DNA from 2 places in the Streptomyces desertarenae genome. Region 1 is predicted to be linked to the other one. Evidence: riboswitches for the same ligand, from Rfam matches in the RefSeq annotation. Region 1 holds a riboswitch; the other holds the start of a gene.
The links. Region 1 has a riboswitch for glycine ahead of gcvT (glycine cleavage system aminomethyltransferase GcvT). Riboswitches for the same ligand answer to the same signal wherever they lie in the genome.

Region 1 (7,398 bases):
GTCGTAGTCGTCCGCCATCGACACCGTGGAGACGGCCAGTCCGTCGGGCACCGCGGCCACCGACCGCTGCATCATCGAGCGCACCGACTCCACCGACTGCGGACTGCCGTCGTACAGGTCGAGGCCGATCACCAGGTACGGCGCCCCCAGCGCGGGCTGCACCCAGGCCCGGCGCAGGGTGCGCACGGCGGAGGTGCGGTGGGCGTTCTGGACGAGCTGGGCGTAGAAGTGGGGGACCTCGACGGTCGGCTCGCCGATGCGCAGCGGCCCGGCGGGCAGCCGGTCCAGCCCGCCGGCGATCCGGCGCAGGTCCAGCCAGGGCACGCCGACGCCACCGCCGGGCGCGTGCGGGTTGAGCCACAGACCCCAGCGGTCGGGGAAGAGGGCGGCGGCGACGTCGCGTCCGCCCACCACCTCGTGCGCGCGCGTCCAGCCGGAGGCGGCCAGCTCGCGCTCCGACGTCACGCAGGGGGCGTAGCCGTGCCCGGCGACCTCCATGTTCCCGTACTGGGCGTCGGGCGAGCCGGCCTGGCCGTGCCAGAGCAGCATCCACACCCGGCCCCGGGCGAGGGCGTGCAGCAGCGCCTCGTAGGCGTCGTACCGCCCGGGCGCCACCTGGTGCAGCAGCTGATCGACGCTTCCACCCGCGCTCACGTGGCCGCCCCTTCTCGTCCTTGCGTGCTCCGTACGTCCCGCACCGGGCCGCGCGCGCGTCCCGTCCCGACATCCAACCAGCTTACGGTCCGCACCCGACAGGGCCGGGAGTACTCATCCGCGCCTGGGCGCGGGTACTCAGCCCGCGGCGGGCGGGCGGCCGGCCGGGCGCCTCAGTACGGCTGCTCCGCGCGTGCGTAGAAGGGCCTGACGCACTGGCGCATCCAGTCCACGACCGGGTCCTGCGCCGCGTCCAGCAGCACCAGTTGCACGGGCCAGCGCACCGGCTCCCGGCCCAGCGCGCGCCCCAGCGCGTCGTGCGCCGCCGTGCGGGCCTGCGGGTCGAGCAGGTCCAGCTCCACTCCGACGAACAGCGCGGGCGGGCCGCCCTCGATGCTGGCCAGGCCGCGGCGGGCGCTGCGGACCTGCGGCAGCACCGCGAGCTCCCCGGCCGCGGCGGCGAGGAAGTCCACCGGCTCCTCCTGCCAGTCGGGCTCGAAGAGCCGCACCCGGGCGCCGCTCGCCATCCCCGGCACGCCTTCCGGGCCGCCCTCGCGGCACAGCTCGGCCACGGCCGGCGGGGGCAGCGGGAGGCCGACCGTGCCCTCGGGGTTGACCACGATGCCCACCTGCGGCGGCAGACCGCGGGCGAACTCGCGGGCGGGGGCGACGGCGAAGGACAGGTGCGAGCCGGCGCCCCGCAGGAACTGCTCCCGGGAGCTGAAGACGGGCACGTACGGCGCCCCGTCGAGCTGGACCGTGGGCAGGTCGAGGTGGGGGCTGGCCGGCGTGCCGCCCTCGGGCAGCGGCACCCACAGGCTGCTGCGTCCGAGCACCTCCAGCAGCCGGGCGCCCGCGCCGGGGACGCCGACGGACGCGGCGAGGGCCTCCTCCAGCTCGTTGCCGGGCCAGCCGTCGTCCCCCGGCCCGTACTGCTGCGGGATGGTCATGCGAAAACCCTATCGGCAGCCGGGGGCCGTCCGGCGCGCCCGGGGGCCGTCAGTCGAAGACGACCCCGCGCAGCGCACCGGCCGCCGCCCGGTCCAGCAGCACCACCGAGGCGCAGCCCGCGGGCGGCCGTCCCGCCTCCGACTCCGCCACCAGGCGCCGCACCGCCCTGCGGTGCCGGGCGAAGGCGTACGCCGACACCCCCCGGCCCCGCTCCGCCTGCCCGGCCAGCGCCACCGGGGGAGGCACGTCCAGCAGCACCATGTGCAGCGCCCGGCCGCGGCGCCGCGCGTCCAGTGCCAGCCAGCGGCGCACCCAGCTCTGGGAGCCGCAGTCGTGGACCACCACGCTCGCCCCCGAGGCCAGCGCCCGGCCCAGGGCGAGGTAGTGGGCCGCGCGGACGAGGGGGCGGTAGAGGGCGTACGGCAGCCCGGCCGGCAGCCCCGCCTCCCAGCGCTCCCGCATGTCCTGGGAGTCGATCCGCACCACCGTCTCGTGGGCGGCCACCACGCGCCGGATCAGGGTGGACTTGCCGCTGCCCGGAAGGCCGGAGACGACCACCCGGTCCCCGGCGGGGAAGCGCAGGACCCGCACCCCCGTCGTCCCGCGCAGGTCGCGCCCGCCCGCCAGTGCCGGCGCCGGCGCGCGCCGCGGCACCGCCCCGGCCCCGCCCTGCGCCGCACAGGCGCTCTCCAGGCTGCTCACTGGTAGGCCTCCCCGCTGTCCGCCACGTGTCCGCGGCCGTACCCAGAGCGTGTCAAGCGGGACGGCGGCGGACAAGGTGACTACCCATTCCGGGCGCGTCCCGACACATTCCGCCTTCCCCCCGCTCGCGGGCGCACCCCAGCGGGGCACGCCGCGCGGTGCGTCCGGCCGCCTCCGCACGGCTCCGCGCCCGCCCGGCCCGCCCCGGGGCCGGGCATGCGATGATGAGCGCGCGAACTGCATACCGGCCGCTTGAGCCCGCGCGGGAGAGTTCCCGGGAACCGCTGGTCACAGCGGGTTTCCGGGGCGCCGAAGGAGCAAGTCCTCCCTTGAATCTCTCAGGCCCCGATACCGCGCGGGCGAGGCACATCTGAAAAGCGGACGTCTCCCGCGGGAGGCGTCCCACCCAAGGTGCAAGCCGTGGTCCGCCCGTGCGGACTTGTGGCGAACCTCTCAGGTTCCGATGACAGATGGGGAGGGCCTGGTCCTCCACCGTCCCCCGTCCGTCCATCGTGTCCATCGGTCCCGCCGGGCCCGTCCGCGGCCCGGCCACCTCGCCTGGGAGCCACGACCATGAGCGATTCCCCCCGACGCACCGCCCTCGACGCCGTCCACCGCGCCCTCGGCGCGACCATGACGGACTTCGCGGGCTGGGAGATGCCGCTGCGCTACGGCAGCGAGCGCGACGAGCACAACGCCGTGCGCACCCGCGCCGGCCTGTTCGACCTGAGCCACATGGGCGAGATCACCGTCACCGGGCCGCAGGCCGGCGAACTGCTGGACCACGCCCTGGTCGGCCACCTGTCCGCCGTCCCGGTGGGCCGGGCCCGCTACACCATGATCTGCGAGGAGTCCGGCGGCATCCTGGACGACCTGATCGTCTACCGGCTGGGCGCCGAGGAGTACCTGGTCGTCGCCAACGCCGCCAACGCGCAGGTGGTGCTGGACGCCCTCGCCGAGCGCCGCGACGGCTTCGACGCGGCCGTGCGCGACGACCGCGAGGCGTACGCGCTGCTGGCCGTCCAGGGCCCCGCCTCGCCCGCCGTCCTGGCGAAGCTCACCGACGCCGACCTGGACGGGCTGAAGTACTACGCCGGACTGCCCGGCACGGTCGCGGGCGTGCGGGCGCTGATCGCCCGCACCGGCTACACCGGCGAGGACGGCTTCGAGCTGTTCGTCTCCCCCGGCGACGCCGAGGCGCTGTGGTCGGCGCTGACCGAGGCCGGCGCGGCCGAGGGCCTGGTGCCGTGCGGGCTGTCCTGCCGCGACACCCTCCGGCTGGAGGCGGGCATGCCGCTGTACGGGCACGAGCTGACCCGGGCGACCACCCCCTTCGACGCGGGGCTCGGCCGCGTGGTGAAGTTCGACAAGCCCGGCGACTTCACCGGCCGCGCCGCCCTGGAGGAGGCCGCCCGCAGGACGCGGGAGAACCCGCCGCGCACGCTGGTCGGCCTGGTCGCCGCCGGCCGCCGGGTGCCGCGCGCGGGGTACGCGGTGGTCGGCGCGGACGGCTCGGTGATCGGCGAGGTCACCTCCGGCGCCCCCTCCCCCACCCTGGGGAAGCCGATCGCGATGGCGTACGTGGACGCCGCCCACGCCGCCCCCGGCACGGAGGGTGTGGCCGTGGACATCCGCGGTACGCACGAGCCGTACGAGGTCGTCGCGCTGCCGTTCTACCGGCGCGAGCGCTGACCCCGCAGCGGCCCCGGCAACCGGCGCCGCGCCGCCCGAACGGCGGTCCCGCCCCGTCCCACCTGGCAAGACCCGTTTTCCTCACCCCCCTTCCCACCAGGAGAATCACGCCATGAGCAACCCCCAGCAGCTGCGCTACAGCAAGGAGCACGAGTGGCTGTCGGCCGCCGAGGACGGTGTGGCGACGGTCGGCATCACCGAGCACGCCGCGAACGCCCTCGGTGACGTCGTCTTCGTCCAGCTCCCCGAGGTCGGCGACACGGTGACCGCGGGCGAACCCTGCGGCGAGCTGGAGTCGACCAAGTCGGTCAGCGACCTGTACGCGCCCGTGTCCGGCGAGATCACCGAGGTCAACCAGGACGTGGTGGACGACCCGGCGCTGGTGAACTCCGCCCCCTTCGAGGGCGGCTGGCTGTTCCGGGTGCGGGTGACGGAGGAGCCCTCGGACCTGCTCTCCGCCGACGAGTACGCCGCCTTCACCGGCGAGTGACCCTCCCGGCCGGCACCTTTGCCGGTCCCCCGGCCGGCACCGGCCCGAGCGCCGGTGCCCCGGGCCGCCCGCCCGTTCCGCCCGCCTCCCGCACGCCACGATCGGAAAGATCAGGATGTCGCTTCTGAACTCCTCCCTGCACGAGGTCGATCCCGACGTCGCCGCGGCCGTCGACGCCGAGCTGCGCCGCCAGCAGTCCACGCTGGAGATGATCGCGTCGGAGAACTTCGCCCCGGTCGCCGCCCTCCAGGCCCAGGGCTCGGTCCTCACCAACAAGTACGCCGAGGGCTACCCCGGCCGCCGCTACTACGGCGGCTGCGAGCACGTCGACGTCATCGAGGACATCGCCCGCGAGCGGGTGAAGGCCCTCTTCGGGGCCGAGGCCGCCAACGTCCAGCCGCACTCGGGCGCCCAGGCCAACGCCGCGGCGATGTTCGCCCTGCTCGACCCGGGCGACACCATCCTCGGCCTGGACCTGGCCCACGGCGGCCACCTGACCCACGGCATGCGGATCAACTTCTCCGGCAAGCTCTACGACGTGGTCGCCTACCACGTCGACGCCGCCACCGGCCTGGTCGACATGGAGGAGGTCGAGCGGCTGGCGAAGGAGCGCCGCCCGAAGCTGATCATCGCCGGCTGGTCGGCCTACCCGCGGCAGCTGGACTTCGCCGCCTTCCGCCGCATCGCCGACGAGGTGGGCGCGCTGCTGATGGTGGACATGGCGCACTTCGCCGGCCTGGTGGCCGCCGGGCTCCACCCGAACCCGGTGCCGTACGCGGACGTGGTCACCACCACGACCCACAAGACGCTGGGCGGCCCGCGCGGCGGCGTGATCCTGTCGAAGCAGGAGTACGCCAAGAAGATCAACTCCGCGGTCTTCCCCGGCCAGCAGGGCGGCCCCCTGGAGCACGTCATCGCGGCGAAGGCCGTCGCCTTCAAGATCGCGGCGACGGAGGAGTTCGCGGACCGCCAGCGCCGTACCCTGGAGGGTGCCCGGCTCCTCGCCGAGCGGCTGACCCGGCCCGACGCGGCCGAGGCGGGCGTGTCCGTGCTGTCGGGCGGCACCGACGTCCACCTCGTCCTGGTCGACCTGCGCGACAGCGAGCTGGACGGGCGGCAGGCCGAGGACCGGCTCCACACGGTCGGCATCACGGTCAACCGCAACGCCGTCCCGAACGACCCGCGCCCGCCGATGGTCACCTCCGGGCTGCGCATCGGCACCCCGGCGCTGGCCACGCGCGGCTTCACCGCCGACGACTTCCGCGAGGTCGCGGACGTCGTCGCCGAGGCGCTGAAGCCCTCCTTCGACGAGACCGCGGCCAAGGGACTGGCCGCCCGCGTGTCGGCCCTGGCCGAGAAGCACCCGCTGTACCCGGGCCTGTAGGGGCCGCGGGCTACGGCACCCCGGGTGCGCCGCCCCACCGGGCGGCGCACCCGGCACCCCGCACGTCCCGCGCACCCGCGGGACCCGAGGGCCCGTCCACCCGGCGGGCCGCGAACCACGAGCAGACAAGGGAGTCCGCCACCGTGGCCATCTCCGTCTTCGACCTCTTCTCCATCGGCATCGGCCCCTCCAGCTCCCACACGGTGGGCCCGATGCGGGCGGCCCGGATGTTCGCGCTGCGGCTGCGGAGGGAGGGCGTGCTGGACCGCACCGCCTCGCTGCGGGCCGAGCTGTACGGCTCCCTGGGCGCCACCGGGCACGGCCACGGCACGCCGAAGGCGGTGCTGCTGGGCCTGGCGGGCCACGCGCCGCGCACGGTGGACGTCGAGGCGGCGGAGGCCGAGGTGGAGCGCGTGCGGCGCTCGGGCCGGCTGGGCCTGCTGACGGCCGACGACGGCGGCGACGGCACCGCCGTCGGCGGGGGGCGGGAGATCCCCTTCGACGTCGACCGCGACCTGGTGCTGCACCGCCGGCGCTCGCTGCCCTACCACGCCAACGGCATGACGCTGGTCGCGTACGACGAGGCCGGCGCGGTGCTGCTGGAGAAGACGTACTACTCGGTCGGCGGCGGCTTCGTGGTGGACGAGGACGCGGTCGGCGAGGACCGCATCAAGCTCGACGACACCCGGCTGAAGCACCCGTTCCGCACCGGCGACGAGCTGCTGCGCGCCACCCGCGAGACGGGCCTGTCGGTCTCGGCGCTGATGCTGGAGAACGAGCTGGCGTGGCGGAGCGAGGAGGAGATCCGCGCGGGCCTGCTGGAGATCTGGCAGGTGATGCGCGCGTGCGTGGCGCGCGGCCTGTCGAAGGAGGGCATCCTGCCCGGCGGGCTGAAGGTCCGCCGCCGGGCGGCCGCCTCGGCCCGGCGGCTGCGCGCCGAGGGCGACGCCGCGGCGCACGCCATGGAGTGGCTGACGCTCTACGCGATGGCGGTCAACGAGGAGAACGCGGCGGGCGGCCGCGTGGTGACCGCTCCCACCAACGGCGCGGCGGGCATCATCCCGGCCGTGCTGCACTACGCGATGGAGTTCGTCCCCGGTACCGACGAGGACACGGTGGTGCGCTTCCTGCTGACCGCGGGCGCCATCGGGCTGCTGTTCAAGGAGAACGCCTCCATCTCCGGCGCGGAGGTCGGCTGCCAGGGCGAGGTCGGCTCGGCCTGCTCCATGGCGGCCGGCGGGCTGGCCGAGATCCTGGGCGGCTCCCCGGAGCAGGTGGAGAACGCCGCCGAGATCGGCATCGAGCACAACCTGGGCCTGACGTGCGACCCCGTCGGCGGCCTGGTGCAGATCCCGTGCATCGAGCGCAACGGCATGGCCGCGGTCAAGGCCGTCACCGCCGCGCGGATGGCCCTGCGCGGCGACGGCCGCCACCACGTCTCGCTGGACAAGGCGATCAAGACGATGAAGGAGACGGGGGCGGACATGAAGGTCAAGTACAAGGAGACCGCCCGCGGCGGGCTCGC
Region 2 (7,398 bases), on a different contig from region 1:
GGCTCGCGATGCGTTCCAGAACCTCGGTGTTCATCATCCGGGGCATCCCCTCGGCGTCCGCGAGGTTCAACTCGATCTCCAGCCCCATGAGGTCGCGGGGGCGGTCGAAGCGTTGCTCGTCCAGCAGCCGCCGCAACCCCAGCAGACACCTGTGGAGCTTGTCCCGGTATCGCTGGCGGTCGGACAGGGCGAACCCGCCGGCCTCGACCTTCTCGCCCATCGATGCGTCCCTCCTCTAATGGACCGTGCCCGGATGATGCCCCGCGGATGCGGGAGATAACGCCCCATGCGACAGTGGGGACCGATATCCTGGAGTCAGGCTTTCACCGGGCACATTCCATAGGCATGCGGCGTCACTGTCGGCATAACGGCGCTCACTCGTGAGAAACACCGAAAAGATACGGCCGACCGCATGGTCAGTCATGTTCCAGGTCAGCGCCCTATTGCCCGGAAAACCGCAGGCGAAACGTCGTTGCGAAATGTCCTGATGACCTCTTGCCGGTAACATGCGGGACAGCTAGTCGAAACCCCGGCCGAACACTCGTCGTATAAACTCCACAAAGCGGCGGGAGAAGCGTCCCCGGTGGGCGCCGATCCGCCGCGTCCCTCACTCCGGCCCTCTTCGCGGCCTTTTCCGTACGCCGACAGCGCCGTCCGCGCCAGCCGAGCACCACCGTGTCTCCGAGCGAGAGGCGACCCACCATGCCCCTGCGTGTCCAACCGGCCCCGGCACCCGCACTGCGCAGCGTGCACGCGGCCCTCGGTTCCCCCACCGGCCTCCGCGGCACCTCCGCCCCTCCCGGCCCCCCGGCCCGGACGGGAACCGTGCAGCCGGCCCTGCCCCTGCCCCTCCACGTGCTGGACGGGATCACGGCCGCGGACGGCCCGCCCCGTACCCGGCTGACCGGCTGGCGCTTCCTGCTGCGGGACGCGCACGGCACGGTGGGGGCCGCCGAGGCCACGCTCACCGCGGACGGCTGGACGTTCTCGCACTTCTGCGGAGGGCCCTTCATCACCTCCACCGAGACCGCGCTGGCGCGGGCCGACGCGCTGCCGGCGGTGTACCAGCCGCGGCTGCTGTCGGTGCCCGAGCTGTACATGATGACGCTGTGGCTGCACGGCGACACGGAGGCCGACGCCTCGGCCGGCGTCCCCGCCCCGTCCGACCTGCTGGTGCCGCTGGCCCCGGCGCCGCCGGGGATCGCCGCCCACCGGACGCACCGCGTCGACGCCCTGCTGCCGCTGCTGACCCGGCGCCTGGTGCCGCCCGCCCCGCCACTGCTGGGCACTCCCGCCTGACACGGACGCGGTGGGTCCGGTGACGGATCCGCGGACACGGGGCGCCCCCGGCCGACCGGTCCGGGGGCGCTCCGCTGCCTTCCCCGGACGATGGGCCCCGCAGGAGGAAGCGGCGCCACCCGAAAGGATGATTCTCGGAGGCGCAACCGCCCTCGGACGGGGTGCGGCACCGGACCATGGGGACAGCTGCACCGAAATCCCTGCGGAAACCATCCGGCGGGGCACCACTGGGACGACCGAGAGACACGGGGGGCGGCCATGGACGGCATGCCGAGCCGCAGCGCCAGCACACCGCAGCGAAAGAACTCCACCATGTGTCAGCACCAACCGCCCTGTCCGTCGGCCGACTCCGCCGACCGGGAGGCCGCCCACCTCGTGGCGCACCACCCGGAGCAGGGCTGGAGCCTGCTGTGCAACGGCGTCCTCCTCTTCGAGGACACCGGTGAACTGCTGCCGGACGGGCAGGTCGTCGCACCGCGCCGGCCACCGGCGGCCGGGCGCGTCACGACCGCCGCCTGACCGGGCTGCCCCGCGCCCGGGGCAGCCCGGGTGCGCAGGAGGGCCCCGCCGTGCGGCGGGGCCCTCCTGCGCACCCGTTCCCGCCCCGCCGCCCGCCCGGGCACGGAGCCCGGCAGGCCGCACGGGGCGGCGGAGCGGTCCTCAGTCCTCGTACGCGGCCGGTGACGGGCAGGAGCAGACGAGGTTGCGGTCGCCGTAGGCGCCGTCGATGCGCCGCACCGGGGGCCAGTACTTGTCGGCGGCCGAGACCCCCTGGGGGAAGGCCGCCTCCTCGCGACCGTAGGGGTGCGTCCACTCGCCGGCGAGCTGCGCCGCCGTGTGCGGGGCGTTGCGCAGCGGGTTGTCCTCCGCGCTCCACTCGCCCGAGGCGACCTTCTCGATCTCGGCCCGGATCGCGATCATGGCGTCGCAGAAACGGTCGAGCTCCGTCAGGTCCTCGCTCTCGGTGGGCTCGATCATCAGCGTCCCGGCCACCGGGAACGACATCGTCGGGGCGTGGAAGCCGTAGTCGATCAGCCGCTTGGCCACGTCGTCGATGCTGACGCCGGTGGCCTTGGTCAGCGGACGGACGTCGATGATGCACTCGTGCGCCACCAGCCCGCCCGGGCCGGTGTAGAGCACCGGGTAGTGCGGCTCCAGTCGCTTGGCCACGTAGTTGGCGCCGAGCACCGCCACCTGGGTCGCACGGCGCAGCCCCTCGGCGCCCATCAGCCGCATGTACGCCCACGAGATCGGCAGGATGCCCGCCGAGCCCCACGGCGCCGCCGAGATCGGCCCCACGCCCGTCTCGGGACCGGCGGCGGGCTGGAGCGGGTGGTTGGGCAGGTACGGCGCGAGGTGCTCGCGCACCGCCACCGGGCCGACGCCCGGGCCGCCGCCGCCGTGCGGGATGCAGAAGGTCTTGTGCAGGTTCAGGTGGGAGACGTCCGCCCCGAACTTCCCCGGCCGGGCCAGGCCGACCAGCGCGTTGAGGTTGGCGCCGTCGACGTAGACCTGCCCGCCCGCCTCGTGCACGGCGGCGCAGATGTCGGTGATGTGCTCCTCGAACACGCCGTGGGTGGAGGGGTAGGTGACCATCAGCACCGCCAGCTCGTCGCGGTACTTGTCGATCTTGGCCTGCAGGTCCTCGACGTCCACGTCGCCGTTCTCGCCCGTCCCGACCACCACCACCTTCATCCCGGCCATCACGGCGCTGGCGGCGTTGGTGCCGTGCGCGGAGGACGGGATCAGGCAGACGGTGCGCTGCCCGTCGCCGTTCGCGCGGTGGTAGGCCCGCACGGCCAGCAGGCCCGCCAGCTCGCCCTGGGAGCCGGCGTTGGGCTGGAGGGAGACCCTGTCGTACCCGGTGGCCTCCGCCAGGCCCTCCTCCAGCTCGCGGATCAGCGTCAGGTAGCCCTCGGCCTGGTCGGCGGGGGCGAAGGGGTGCAGGCCGCCGAACTCGGGCCAGGTGATCGACTCCATCTCGGTGGTCGCGTTGAGCTTCATCGTGCACGAGCCCAGCGGGATCATGCCGCGGTCCAGCGCGTAGTCCCGGTCGGCGAGGCGGCGCAGGTAGCGCAGCATCGACGTCTCGGAGCGGTACCGGTGGAAGACGGGGTGGGTCAGGTAGTCGTCGGTGCGCAGCAGCCCGGCGGGCAGGACCTCCCCGGCGGCGGCGTCCAGCGCCTCGACGTCCGCGGCCGTGGCGGAGACGCCGAAGGCCCCCCACACCGCGGCGAGCCGGTCGCGTCCGGTGGTCTCGTCGCAGGCGATGCCGACGTGGTCGGCATCGGTCTGCCGCAGGTTGATCCCGGCCTCCCGGGCGGCGGCGACGATCTCGGCGGCCCGTCCGGGCACTCGCGCGGTGACGGTGTCGAAGAAGGTGTCGTGCACGACCTCGACCCCGCCGTCGCGCAGTCCCTGCGCCAGGACGGCGGCGTGGCGGTGGGTGCGGCGGGCGATGGCCGCGAGTCCGTCGGGGCCGTGGTACACGGCGTACATGGAGGCCATCACGGCGAGCAGCACCTGGGCGGTGCAGATGTTGCTGGTGGCCTTCTCGCGGCGGATGTGCTGCTCCCGCGTCTGGAGGGCCAGGCGGTAGGCCGTGGCGCCGTCGGCGTCCACCGAGACGCCGACCAGGCGGCCGGGCAGGTTCCGCGCGAACTTCTCGCGCACCGCCATGAAGCCGGCGTGCGGGCCTCCGAAGCCCATCGGAACGCCGAAGCGCTGGCTGGAGCCCACCGCGATGTCGGCGCCCAGCTCGCCGGGGGAGGCCAGCAGGGTGAGGGCCAGCAGGTCGGCGGCGACGGTGACGACCGCGCCCAGCTCGTGGGCCTGCTCGATCACCGGCCGCAGGTCCCGCACGGCGCCCGAGGCGCCCGGGTACTGGAGGAGGACTCCGAAGACGCCGCGCTCGGCGGCGTCGTCGGGGATGCCGCCCGACAGGTCGGCGACGACGACCTCGACCCCGGTGGGCTCGGCGCGGGTCTCGATGACGGCGATCGTCTGGGGCAGGCAGTCGGCGTCGACGAGGAAGACGCCGTCCTTGACCCTGCCGGCGCGCCGGGACAGGGCCATGGCCTCGGCCGCGGCGGTGCCCTCGTCCAGCAGCGAGGCGCCCGCGGTGGGCAGCCCGGTCAGGTCGGAGACCACGGTCTGGAAGTTCAGCAGCGCCTCCAGGCGTCCCTGGGAGATCTCCGGCTGGTAGGGGGTGTAGGCCGTGTACCAGGCCGGGTTCTCCAGGACGTTGCGCAGGATGACCGGCGGAGTGAAGGTGCCGTAGTACCCCAGGCCGATCATGGAGTGCAGGACCCGGTTGCGCCGGGCGAGGGAGCGCAGCTCGTCGAGGACCTCCGCCTCGCTGCGGGCGCCGGGCAGCCCCAGCGCCTCGGCGCTCCTGATCGTCTCGGGCACCGCGGCCGCGGTCAGCTCGTCGAGCGACCCGTAGCCGACCTGGGCGAGCATCTTGGCCTGCTCGCCGGCGTCGGGCCCGATGTGGCGCTCTTCGAAGGGCCTGCCTCCCTCCAGTTCGGCGAGGGAAGCGGTGCGGGAGGTGCGGTCTGCTGTCATCTGCGGGGGCCTCCTGGTCTGCGCGACCTGCGAGGGCACCACGGCGCGGGTGCCCGACGGCCTCCCCCTCTGTCATCTCGACCTGAGAGCTTCACCGGCCGCGCCCGCGGACCGGCTTTCACCGTCGGTGAGGAGGGGCTGCGGCTCTCGCCCGTGGCCCGCCCTGCTTTCCAGAGTGACCTCACCCGCGCGGTACGTGAGCCTGAGAGATTCCGGGGAGGATTTGCTCCTTCGGCGCCCCCGGCGGCTGCCGGAGGACTCTCCCGCTCGGGGTCAACAGCCACTTCAGAGACTACCAGCGCATCCCGGAGGCGGACTCGACCGCGCCTCCGCGCTCCTTTCCGAGTGGCAGATGCGCCGGATGTGCCCTTTGGTTGTTTGTGGCAACCGTTTCCGAGCAGGTGTTCTCCTGCGCGAGGAGTTTGGAGGGACCGCCGTGCAGACCGACATCGACCCCCGGAACCTGATAGGCCTCAGGGCGATCGACCGCGACGGCCGGAAGATAGGCACCGTGGACGAGGTGTACCTCGACGATGCCACCGGCGTCCCGGAGTGGGCGGCGGTGCGCACCGGCTTCTTCAGCCGCGACGCCTTCGTGCCGCTGGAGCCCAGCGAGGTGGTGGGAGGGGTCCTCCGGGTGCCCTACGGGCGCGCCCTGGTCAGGGAGGCGCCGGACTTCGGCGTGGGCCGGCACCTCTCCCCCGAGCAGGAGCTCCGGCTCTACCACCACTACGGGCTGGACGTGCCGGGCGCCGGCGCGCCCGTGCCCGACGAGGACATGTCCTTCGGGCGGGTCGCGGGCTCGGAGCGCTGACCCCCCGGGCCCTCCCGCCCTCCGTCCCCCGTTCCCTCCCATGGCGCAAGCGGCTCGGAGAGCTCCAGCTCCGGGTCGTCCACCGGGAAGGTGCGCACCCTGCCCGGCGGCGTGCCGGGCCCCTCGAAGCGCACCGTGACCCGACCCAGGCCACTGCCCTGCACCCAGCCCGGCCCGTACCGCGCGTGCCGTACGTCCCGCCCGGGCGGCAGCCGGCGCACCGCCGCCTCCCCGGTCACCGGGTCCGCCTCCGACGAGGGGGCCGGGCCCGGTGGCCGGACCGCGCCGGGGACGGCCGCCCCCTCCCCGGTCGGGGCGAGGGCGGCGGCCTGCGCGAACAGGTCCTCCTGGGTGAAGTCCGCCAGGCCGCTCACGCCCACGCCCAGCAGCCGCACCCCCGCGGTGGTGTCGACGCCCTCGATGAGCCGTGCGGCGGCCTCCCCGACCACCGCCGGGTCGTCCGTCGGACCGCGCAGCGTCTCGGAGCGGGTGAGGGTGGAGAAGTCGTAGCTGCGCACCTTGACCACCACCGTGCGCCCGGACCGCCCCGCCGCCCGCAGCCGCTCGACGCAGCGGTCGGCCAGCCGTGCGACCTCCGCGTGGATCCGCGTGCGGTCGGTGAGGTCGGTGTCGAAGGTGTCCTCGACGGAGACCGACTTCGCGTCGCGTTCGGCGACCACCGGGCGCTCGTCGACGCCCCGGGCCATCAGGTGCAGGGCCGTGCCGTGCGCGCGGCCCAGCAGGCGCACCAGCTCCGCCTCCCCCGCTTCGGCGACCTCCCCCACCGTGGCGATCCCGGCCCGGCGCAGCGTCTGGCCGGTGGCGGGGCCCACGCCGGGCAGGACGCGCACGGGCATCGGCGCCAGCAGGGCGCGCTCGGTGCCGGGCGGGATGACCACCAGCCCGTCGGGTTTGGCCCGCTCGGAGGCGACCTTGGCGAGCATCTTCGATCCGGCCAGCCCCACCGAACCGCACAGCCCGGTGGCGGCCCGGATCTCCCGGCGCAGCCGCTCGCCGATCGCGCGGGCCCGCTGCTCCGACCACTCGCCGCCCGCCCCGGGGCCGGCGCGCCCGGCCTCCAGATCCACGAAGGCCTCGTCCAGGCTGAGCGGCTCCACCAGGGGCGACAGATCGCGCAGCAGCCCCATCACGACCTCGCTCACCCGGCGGTAGAGGCCGAAACGGGGGGCGAGGTAGGCGGCGTTCGGGCAGAGCCGGCGCGCCTGAGCCGTGGGCATCGCCGAGTGGACACCGAACACCCGGGCCTCGTAGGAGGCGGTGGCGACCACCCCGCGCGGGCCCAGACCGCCGACGACGACCGGCTTCCCGCGCAGGCTGGGCTTGGTCGCCTGCTCCACGGCGGCGAAGAACGCGTCCATGTCCAGGTGCAGGACCGTCGGTGCCCTTCTCACCCCTGTGATGCTGCCCCATGGCACTGACAACCGCGACGCCCCCGCCCCACCGGCGGCCGGCACGGGCCCGGACCGGCCGCGCGGTCTCAGCCGGCCCGGTTGCGCCGCCGCGCCAGTTCGTCGGCGGGGTTGCTCCCCACCAGGGTCTCCCCGGTGTCGATCCGCTCGGCGTGGAGCTGGGACAGGGCCGCCTCGACGTCCCGGTGCACCACGCCGACGGCGATCCCGAAGACGCCCTGGCCGCCCTGGAGCAGATCGACGACCTCGTCGGGCGAGGTGCACTCGTAGACCGTCGCCCCGTCGCTC

Region 2: linked by a shared signal. The riboswitch ahead of gcvP (aminomethyl-transferring glycine dehydrogenase) and the one ahead of gcvT (glycine cleavage system aminomethyltransferase GcvT) in region 1 are both predicted to bind glycine.

The regions. Positions count from the first base shown of each region.
Region 1 covers NZ_JBHUFU010000005.1:296,923-304,320, reverse strand. Annotated here, with positions in the region: gene ACFSJS_RS11240 (enhanced serine sensitivity protein SseB C-terminal domain-containing protein) at 1-654, opposite strand, end outside; gene ACFSJS_RS11235 (enhanced serine sensitivity protein SseB) at 828-1,604, opposite strand; gene ACFSJS_RS11230 (AAA family ATPase) at 1,654-2,298, opposite strand; glycine riboswitch at 2,561-2,671, shown strand; glycine riboswitch at 2,672-2,787, shown strand; gene gcvT (glycine cleavage system aminomethyltransferase GcvT) at 2,881-3,999, shown strand; gene gcvH (glycine cleavage system protein GcvH) at 4,112-4,489, shown strand; gene ACFSJS_RS11215 (serine hydroxymethyltransferase) at 4,605-5,873, shown strand; gene ACFSJS_RS11210 (L-serine ammonia-lyase) at 6,017-7,398, shown strand, end outside.
Region 2 covers NZ_JBHUFU010000008.1:283,151-290,548, forward strand. Annotated here, with positions in the region: gene ACFSJS_RS15925 (glutamate-cysteine ligase family protein) at 1-220, opposite strand, end outside; gene ACFSJS_RS15930 (hypothetical protein) at 703-1,299, shown strand; gene ACFSJS_RS15935 (DUF5999 family protein) at 1,612-1,818, shown strand; gene gcvP (aminomethyl-transferring glycine dehydrogenase) at 1,960-4,866, opposite strand; glycine riboswitch at 4,929-5,045, opposite strand; glycine riboswitch at 5,047-5,142, opposite strand; gene ACFSJS_RS15945 (PRC-barrel domain-containing protein) at 5,303-5,680, shown strand; gene ACFSJS_RS15950 (DNA polymerase IV) at 5,596-7,092, opposite strand; gene ACFSJS_RS15955 (MerR family transcriptional regulator) at 7,179-7,398, opposite strand, start outside.